4 regions of the Rahnella sp. Larv3_ips genome follow, and region 4 is predicted to be linked to each of the others. Evidence: predicted binding sites of a transcription regulator. Region 4 holds the regulator's gene; each other region holds the start of a gene.
The links. The regulator Fur, encoded in region 4, represses iron uptake genes when iron is present. The targets are predictions, from matches to a motif close to ATAATAATGAGAACNACTATCAA.

Region 1 (2,209 bases), on a different contig from region 4:
TTTCAGCGTGTCGTAACGGCCGGACAGGGTCAGGAACCACTTGTTCCAGCTCATTTCATCCTGCAGATAGGTGCCCATCTGCTCGTAACGGTTTTTGCCGCGAGAAAGGCTGTAATAGTCCAGCGCATCGCTGCCAACACCGGTGTACGGGTTGAGCGTGCCTGCGATGGCGCCGTCAGATTTCAGATCATTGACGAAGTGAGAATAGTCGAAGCCCAGCACCACTTTGTGCGCCAGTTCGCCGGTGGCGAAATCGGCTTCAAGCTGGTTATCAATCGCGAAGGTGTCCAGTGAGGATTTCTCACCGGAATAGTAGCGGTTCATCAACGTGCGGTCTGCGTTCCAGCCAGCCTGATACACCTGATCCAGTTCGGTATTGGAATGGGTGTAGTTGGCGTTCTGGCGGAAGGACCAGACGTCGTTAAACGCATGCTGGAATTCGTAGCTGTAGATCTGCTCCCAGCGTTTGAACTGGTTACGATCCGTTTCGCCGTCGAAGAATCCACGGCTCAGTTTCTGTCCATACAGGCTGCCGTCGGCAGGAACCGCGGCGTGATAACCGCCGGACGGATCTTTTTGCAGGTAGGCGCGCAGTAACAGGGAGGTATTTTCATCCGGCTGCCACATCAGCTGCGGGGAGATCGCATAACGCTCTTCGCGCTGGTGATCATACTGCGTATCACTGCTGCGGGTCATGCCGGTCAGACGAAATGCCCACTGGTCGTTGATCGCATTGGTGTAATCGAACGCACCACCTTTGGTGTTTTGCGTCCCGCCGGACAGACGGAAATGGCCTTCTTCCGCGAACTGCGGACGCTTGGTGGTTTCAACCACGACGCCACCGGGAATGCTCTGGCCGTAAAGGGCAGAGGACGGCCCTTTCACCACATCAATACGTTCGAGGAACCACGGATCGACCTGAATGGAGTTATAGCTTGCGCCATCGCTCAGAATACGCAGGCCATCGAGGAATGTGTTGTTGACGTCACCACCGTGGAAGCCACGCAGGGAAATGGTGTCATAACGCGTTGCGCCGCCCGCAAAGTTGGTGAACACGCCTGGTGTATAGTTCAGCGCGGCATTGACGGTGGTGGCGTTCTGGTCGTCCATTTGCTGGCGGGTCACGACGGACACGGCCTGACCTGTGGTGATCAGTGGCTGATCGGTTTTGGTCGCACTTTTAGACGTTTTCGCGCTGTAACCCTGCGTCGGTGCATCTGCGGTATCAGCCTGAGAGGCTTTGATGACCACGGTATCTTCGGCGGCCAAAGAGGAAGCCGGAATAGCGACGGCCATGGCGCACAAAAGCACCGAGCGTTTGAGGGGAAAAGCCAACAACATATTAATAGTCCCTATAAATAACCCGATTAATAATCGAGTAATTAATTGATGCGTGTGTAAATAAGCCCAGAAGCCAACAGCGTTCCGCACGAAAGCCCGTCCTGAATAAGGCGGGTGATGACGAAAACGAGACGAATGTTAAACTTAATGATAATTGTTATCATTATTATTTTACAAATTCAAGGGAACTTTACGACAAAAGTGTGAAGTGACGCATTTTTATCCGCATGAATCTGATGGTTTTTATGGTTTTGAGGCGGGCAGTTTAGGGCAGGGAAGACGACGTAGTGGCCGGGCAGGTGGCGGGTGAATGGCAATGTGTCAGACAAACCCGCTGAAGCGTGCCCCGCCAAAAGACGGGACATTCTTAAGGGAAGCAGCAGGTTAACGTGCCAGCCCGAAGCCAATATCAAACAGCGGGTTTTCGCTGTCGTGCGGCATATCTGATTTCTGTCTGAGCACGGCATCCATGGAGGAGGGCAGTTCGAACGGCAGTTTGCCGGTATAGGCTTCGGTGCTGGTCAGGCGGGTAAACAGCACCGCATCGCTGACACCAAAGTTGCCGATAATGGCTTTCGCTTTGTCATTCACGTTGGTGAGAATGGCGGGGCGATCGAGATAAACGGTCACCACCGTCGGCACCGCGTTGCTGGCTTTCACAATCGCCTGATAATCCGCATTATCATCGGTATAGGCCAGTGAGCCTTCATGATGACGTTTGCCAAAGAACCAGGCCTTATGCGGTTGTTCATACGGCGCATGAGCGCGGATCAGCGCAATATCCGCTTTTTCCGGCGTATCCACCACGGTGAAACCGGCGGCTTTTGCGGCCTGTGGTGCGATGCCGTACAGCCAGATTTTCTGGCCT
Region 2 (2,209 bases), on a different contig from region 4:
CAGGTAAATCAGTGCGATATTGTTCCATGTTCTTCTCTCTTTCAGGGAATCAGTTGCCGTGAAAGATATATCTTAGGAATGTTTTACGCAAGTGCCTTACCGCACGCCGCCCCGTAAAAACATATCGACGGCGTTCACCACCAGTTGGCGGATCTCGGCAATCTGTAGCGGTTCCGGGTTTTGCTGATAGATGCGCATATTGGTTTCAGCGGTCACCAGCGCCAGGAATTGCTGCGCGCGCAGGTGCGGATCGGCCTTCGCCAGTTGCCCTTTTTCCATCGCCACCGTCATAAACGCGGCCAGCGCCCCGATGGATTCCCGCGGGCCTGAATCATGGAACAGCGTGCCGATGTCCGAATGCCCGGATTCCGCGATCACCATGCGGTATACCGCCAGCGCGGTGCTGTCGTTGGTCAGCACCAGCAACATGCGTTCACCAAAACGCGTCAGCACGTTTTCTAAATCCAGCTCGGCAAAAGCCACGTCCAGCCCGTCAACCGCTTCGGCAAGATGCCCGGTCGTAAAAGCTTTCACCACCGCGACCAGCAGCGCCTCTTTCGAGGGGAAATAACTGTAAAGCGTCGCTTTGGAACCGCCGAGGCGTCTGGCGAGTTCGTTCATTGACGCACGCTCGTAGCCCATTTCCTGAAACAACGTTGCGGCAGCTTCGACGATCGCTTCCCTGCGGGCTTCGGTACGAACTTTCATCTTCACTCCTGAGACATTTTCCGGCACCGGCAAGGGGAGAATCGCCTCCGCCGGGCGCTAAACTGTACGGTACAGTTCTTGTATACCTTCACTCTAACTGCGGGTTTAGGGGTTGTAAAGCCAGCCTGAAACGCCCCTTGCGGCGTACGAAGTGCAAAGATTCCGTTAAGAAACGCATTTATCTTTATCATTTTGTTGATAACAATTATCAGTATCATTATCATTCGCACCAACGCCAAAATGGGTATCGCAAAAAATAAACCCATATTTTATAAGGACAAAGGCTTTCTCAGGAAGAGAATCACCAGTGCGTCTTAGAATTTGCAGGGCAGTTTTGTTGAGCAGAACTTAAAAAATCAGTGCAGGACTAAAAACACATGTTCAAATCCTTTTCACAGCAGGGTTTGGTGAAAAACGTCGTTTTTATGGGGACGATTCTCACCACCACTTTTAACGTACACGCAGCGGAAGCCGTAAAAGACACCACCGATCTGGCACAAAACCAGACCTCTTCTGAAGTGACCAAGAAGAAACCTGTGCGTACCGCGCAGGATTTGGCGCAGAGCAACGAAGAAGTCATGACGGTTACCGAGACGCTGCCGGATAAAAAACCGGGCTCGAAAACCACCCTCACCGCCGCCGACATGCAGAAAAAAGGCGGTAAAGATTTCGGTACGATCATGCGTTATGAACCGCTGATCAGCGCAACGGGTTCCAGCGGCGGTTCCGGTAACGGCAAAAGCGGCTTTGACCGCGCCGGCTACACCGGCTACAACATTCGTGGTCTGGAAAGCAACCGCGTGAGCATCGACGTAGACGGCATTCCGCAGCCCAGCGCCACTGGCCGTGCCTACGCCAGCCGCGCCGGTCTGGGCACGTTCGGCATTGGCCGTGACTACATCGATCCCTACATGTACGGTCAGGTGGATATTGAATCCGGTGCCACCTCGGCTGAGCGCGCCAACACCTCTATCGGCGGTGCCGTCTCCTTCCTGCCTAAATCCGCAGACGATTATCTGCGTCCGGGCAAAGAAACCTACTTCGGTTACCAGTCAGATTACAGCTCCTCCGATCGCTCATGGCACAACGGCATCACTGCCGCCGCCGGCGACCAGGAACTGCGCGGGCTGGTGGCGATCAGCCGTCGTGACGGTCAGGAAACCCGTAACAACAGCGATACGCATGACGCGTATCCGGCCAACTGGCACTCCAACGCGATTATGACGTCCGGGATCTGGCAGCCAAACGATGAACACAAATTCACCGGTACGCTGGATTACTACGAAAAAGTAAACCACACCCATTACGATGCGTGGAACAGCGCAGGCAGCGCCGTGCTCGGCACCGCACAGCAGCAAAGTAACACCCGCCGCTGGGGCGTGAGCCTGAAAGACGAATGGACGCCGTTTAACGATTTCGCTGACGCCGTGGTTTCCAAAGTCTATTACCAGTACACGCAGGCGCACGACAACACCTACATGCCGAACGCCAGCAAGCAGAT
Region 3 (2,209 bases), on a different contig from region 4:
TTTGCCTTTGCCACCTGCGGGGATCAGACGGTCAGCGGCGGCCATAATGAATTGCCATTCCTCTGCGCTGAAAAACACGGGTTTATAATCGAGTAAATCCGGGGCAGCCATGTCAGCCGCTTCTGCTGCTGACAGCCCTTTCATCATGATGGTGCCGACAGGCAATGCCATCAGCGACCCAAGTAAAAACTTGCGACGGGTAGTTTTCTTTTGAAGGAGCATAGAATTACGACTCTCACATGCCTGATGTTAAGTTTGGGTTGGTATTTATTATTATTTAGGTACAAATTTATAATATCACCGCAACATCAAAAATAAACGACAATTTCCTTACCGATTATGAGGAAACCTTTTTCACATCAATAAAAATGACTTAAAAACACTTAACAAACAACAGGTTGATTTAATTACTCATTTATCAAAAACCTAAGATAATTAGCAATAAAACCCTGAAATATCTTATGTAATCTCAGGACGTGATCGGCGGGAATATAATTTCAGCAGGCAATGTTCTGTTATATTTTGTTGGAATTGGTAGCTAACATTTCTAACATTGAGATTAATTAAGAGAATTAAAGGAAATTACCTGTCATTACGGTCGCCAGAAAAGTCGCGGTATCAGGCTGATCATTGACCTGCATTGGTGCCCTTTCCCTCTCCCTGCGCGTTCAATTGTAATTATTGTCATCATCAATTTGATTCCCTTTACCCGTGCCAGAAACTAGAATGCAAACCGTTATCATTTGTATTTACTTTGTTCGACTTTCTTTCAGGGAATTACTCACATGTCTTACCAGCACGCCCCGCGCGGGGCTCACGGCGGATTCAAAAAATCCGTCATTGCGTTAGCTATGCTCCATTGTTCGCCGCTGCTGGCGGCGCAGCCTGCTTCTGAAGATTCCATTACCGTCAATGCACAGGCGGATACCCCGGACACCACCGATTACAGCGCCACGCAGAGTTCCACCGCCAGCAAAAGTGAGACTCCGCTCAGTGAAACTCCGCAGTCGGTCAGCGTGGTCACGCAGTCGATGATCCAGGATTACGACGTCACCTCGCTGAATGACGCGATGAAGTTCGTCAGCGGCGTGGCTCAGGGGAATACGCTGGGCGGCACGGAAGACGGCTTCGTCAAACGCGGATTTGGCGCCAACAGTGACGGCTCAATCCTGATCGACGGCGTGCGCAGTAATCAGGGGCTGGGCTTTGATTCCACCATCGATCACATTGAAGTGCTCAAGGGTTCCGCTTCCCTGCTTTACGGTATTCAAAACCCCGGCGGCGTGATCAACATGATCAGCAAAAAACCGCAGTATGAATGGAATACCCGCGTCAGTGGCCGGACCGGCGGATTTGGCGGCGGTGCAGGCACGCTCGATGTCACCGGCCCGCTGGGGAACGGTTTCGCGTTTCGCATGATCGCTGAACGTCAGTACGAAGATTACTGGCGTAACTTTGGCAGCGATTCGCACACCCTGCTCGCCCCTTCGCTGAGCTGGTTCGGTGAAAAAGCCAGTTTTAACGTCAGTTATCAGGAATACAAATACGACATTCCCTACGATCGCGGAACGGTATTCAGCAACGGTAAACCACTGGATATCCCTTACAACCGTCGTCTTGACGAACTGGCCAACCACGCGTGGGGCAAAACGAAGCGCCTGAACACCACCTGGGAATATCAGCTGAACGAGGACTGGAAAACCCGTCTGACCTACGCCTGGCAGCAACGCCGCTATGACAGCAATGAAGTCCGCGCCACCGCCGTCAACACCGATACCGGCGCGGTGACGCGTCGTGCGGATGCCAACCGGGGATTCAACCATCAGACCAGCTATACTTCCTGGGACTGGATCGGCAATCAGGAGATCTTCGGGATAATGAACGACCTGCTGATTGGCGTCGATTACGAGAAAAACGAAACCTACAAACAGTATTCTTACCGTGGCAAAACCTTCAGCACCTTCAATATGTATGCGCCGGTGTACGGCGTTGAGCCCATCACCAACAGCAGCACCTATTCCGACAGCAACAGCAATCTTCGGAACACCCTCTACAACAAATCAATTTATCTGAAAGACAGCATTCATCTGACGGATAAATGGATTGGCGTGGTCGGCGGGCGTTATCAGCATTACAACCAGAAACAGACCTCCGGTTTCGTTAATCCAACCCAAAGTCTGGACGATACCGATGATAAATTCCTGCCGCA
Region 4 (2,209 bases):
TGGATGATTTCCGCCAGAATGACAAAAAAACCGGTGTTTCCTATATTCACTCGCTGGGCGCGAAATACGACTTCAAAAATGATCTGGTGCTCGAAGCCGCCTATGGCGAAGCGGAAAGCTACGTCGATCAGTATTTCGCTAAAGCCTCTTACAAAATGGATCTGCTGGGTAACCCGCTGACCACCAGCTACCAGTTCTACGGTGCAGAAGACCGCATCAGTGATAAAAACGATCCTAACAGTTTGTACGATGGGCTGGCATGGTTGCAGGCTCTGACGTTCGGTTATACCACCGGCCAGTTTGACTGGCGTCTGGAAGGGACGATGGTCAAGGCGGAGGGGAATCAGGGCTACTTCCTTCAGCGTATGACCCCAACGTATTCCTCATCCAATGGTCGTCTCGATGTGTGGTGGGATAACCGTTCCGACTTCAACGCCAACGGCGAAAAAGCGGTATATGCCGGTGTTTTATATGATCTGGCGAAATGGGATCTGCCGGGCTTCGCGGTCGGCGGTTCCTATGTTTATGCATGGGATGCCAAGCCAAGCACCAATGCAGTTTATGACCAAAGCCAGCGTCTGAAAGAAAGTGCGTGGAGTCTGGATGCGCTTTACACCCTTCAGGAAGGGCGCGCCAAAGGCACGTTGTTCAAATTGCATTACACCCAGTATGACAACCATTCAGATATTCCGAGCTGGGGCGGTGGTTACGGCAACATCTTCCAGGATGAAAAAGATGTGAAATTTATCGTTATCGCTCCATTCACTATTTTCTGAGGTCACTATGTCGATGAATAAATTACTGCTGATCGTGACCACGTCTTTATTGCTGGCCGGTTGTTCCCAGACGTCAGGGCAGGCTGAAGATGCCAGACTGCGCAAGGCTTACAGCGCCTGCATCAACACTGCCGAAGGCTCGCCGGACAAACTTGCATCCTGCCAGGCGGTTCTTAACGTTCTGAAGGAAGAGAAAGCTCACCAGCAGTTTGCACAACAGGAAACGGTACGCGTGCTGGATTACCAGCGCTGCCTGACGGCACGCAAAACCGGAGACGGGCAGGCTTACGCCGCCGATTGTGGAAAAATCTGGAAGGAAATTAAAGCCAATAACTCACCTGCGCCGGTGCAGTAAACCTCGTCAATCCCTGAAGGTGAGACAGAAAACCCCGGCTTGCCGGGGTTTTTTATGTCTTTCATCGCTGATAAACGGGCATAAAAAAACCGCTTTTCAGCGGTTAATTTTAGGTCGATATCAACGAGCCCGGCAGATTACTGCGCAGGTTTGTCATTGTGCAAAGAGTCATCTTCGCGGCAGTCGCCTGCTTCACAGTGGCCGTACAGGTACAGGCTGTGGTTGGTCAGTTTGATACCGTGTTTTTTAGCAATTTCGCGCTGACGACCTTCAATGTATTCGTCGCGGAATTCAATAACACGGCCACAATCTAAGCAAATCAGGTGATCGTGATGGTGTTGCTGAGTCAGTTCGAACACGGACTTGCCGCCTTCGAAGTTATGGCGGGTCACGATACCGGCGTCATCAAACTGGTTCAGAACGCGGTAAACCGTCGCCAGACCAATCTCTTCACCCATATCAATCAATTGTTTGTACAGATCTTCCGCACTAACGTGATGACCTTCCGGCGCTTGCAACACTTCCAGGATTTTAAGGCGCGGAAGCGTGACTTTTAAGCCGGCTTTCTTCAGTGCGGTGTTGTTGTCAGTCATGCGGATTCAGTCCTGTTACTATGTGCTAATCAAGTTGAGGCATGGAGCCTGTGGCATCAGCGGCACAAAATTCTTCGATTAGGATCCTTCTTTTAACGGAAGTGTGCCGATCCCCTAAACGATAGCCTGTTAATAAAGATCACTAAATGCCAGTCACATAAGACAATGCAACGACTTGATCGATAGAAAAAACAGATGAACTCAGTGTACCTTGATACCACCGAAAGTAACAATTTTGTTGTGGCTAAATTGTTAATTTCAGTAATAGTTTGGCCCTTTAATTGTAGAATAAATCCTCAGGGCCAACAGGGTTTTTAGCCAATAATTTCTGAAAGGCTCAATTCTTCAGTAATTTGCTTAACCCAGGCGTCAACGCGCTCATTGGTTAATTCCGGCTGACGGTCTTCATCAATAGCCAGTCCAATGAAATGTTTATCATCTGCCAGACCTTTGGATGCTTCGAAGTGATAGCCTTCGGTTGGCCA

Region 1: the regulator Fur is predicted to act here: its motif matches at 1,489-1,511, upstream of ED901_RS04760 (TonB-dependent siderophore receptor).
Region 2: the regulator Fur is predicted to act here: its motif matches at 904-926, upstream of ED901_RS18950 (TonB-dependent receptor domain-containing protein).
Region 3: the regulator Fur is predicted to act here: its motif matches at 727-749, upstream of ED901_RS06425 (TonB-dependent siderophore receptor).

What each region holds. Positions count from the first base shown of each region.
Region 1 is NZ_MJIB01000004.1:494,563-496,771, forward strand. It holds gene ED901_RS04760 (TonB-dependent siderophore receptor) at 1-1,341, opposite strand, end outside; gene ED901_RS04765 (glycoside hydrolase family 3 protein) at 1,726-2,209, opposite strand, start outside.
Region 2 is NZ_MJIB01000014.1:523,447-525,655, reverse strand. It holds gene ED901_RS18965 (siderophore-interacting protein) at 1-28, opposite strand, end outside; gene ED901_RS18960 (TetR/AcrR family transcriptional regulator) at 97-708, opposite strand; gene ED901_RS18950 (TonB-dependent receptor domain-containing protein) at 1,086-2,209, shown strand, end outside.
Region 3 is NZ_MJIB01000004.1:890,823-893,031, forward strand. It holds gene ED901_RS06420 (gluconate 2-dehydrogenase subunit 3 family protein) at 1-222, opposite strand, end outside; gene ED901_RS06425 (TonB-dependent siderophore receptor) at 852-2,209, shown strand, end outside.
Region 4 is NZ_MJIB01000005.1:405,089-407,297, reverse strand. It holds gene ED901_RS10680 (OprD family outer membrane porin) at 1-776, shown strand, start outside; gene chiQ (ChiQ/YbfN family lipoprotein) at 790-1,131, shown strand; gene fur (ferric iron uptake transcriptional regulator) at 1,269-1,724, opposite strand; gene fldA (flavodoxin FldA) at 2,039-2,209, opposite strand, start outside.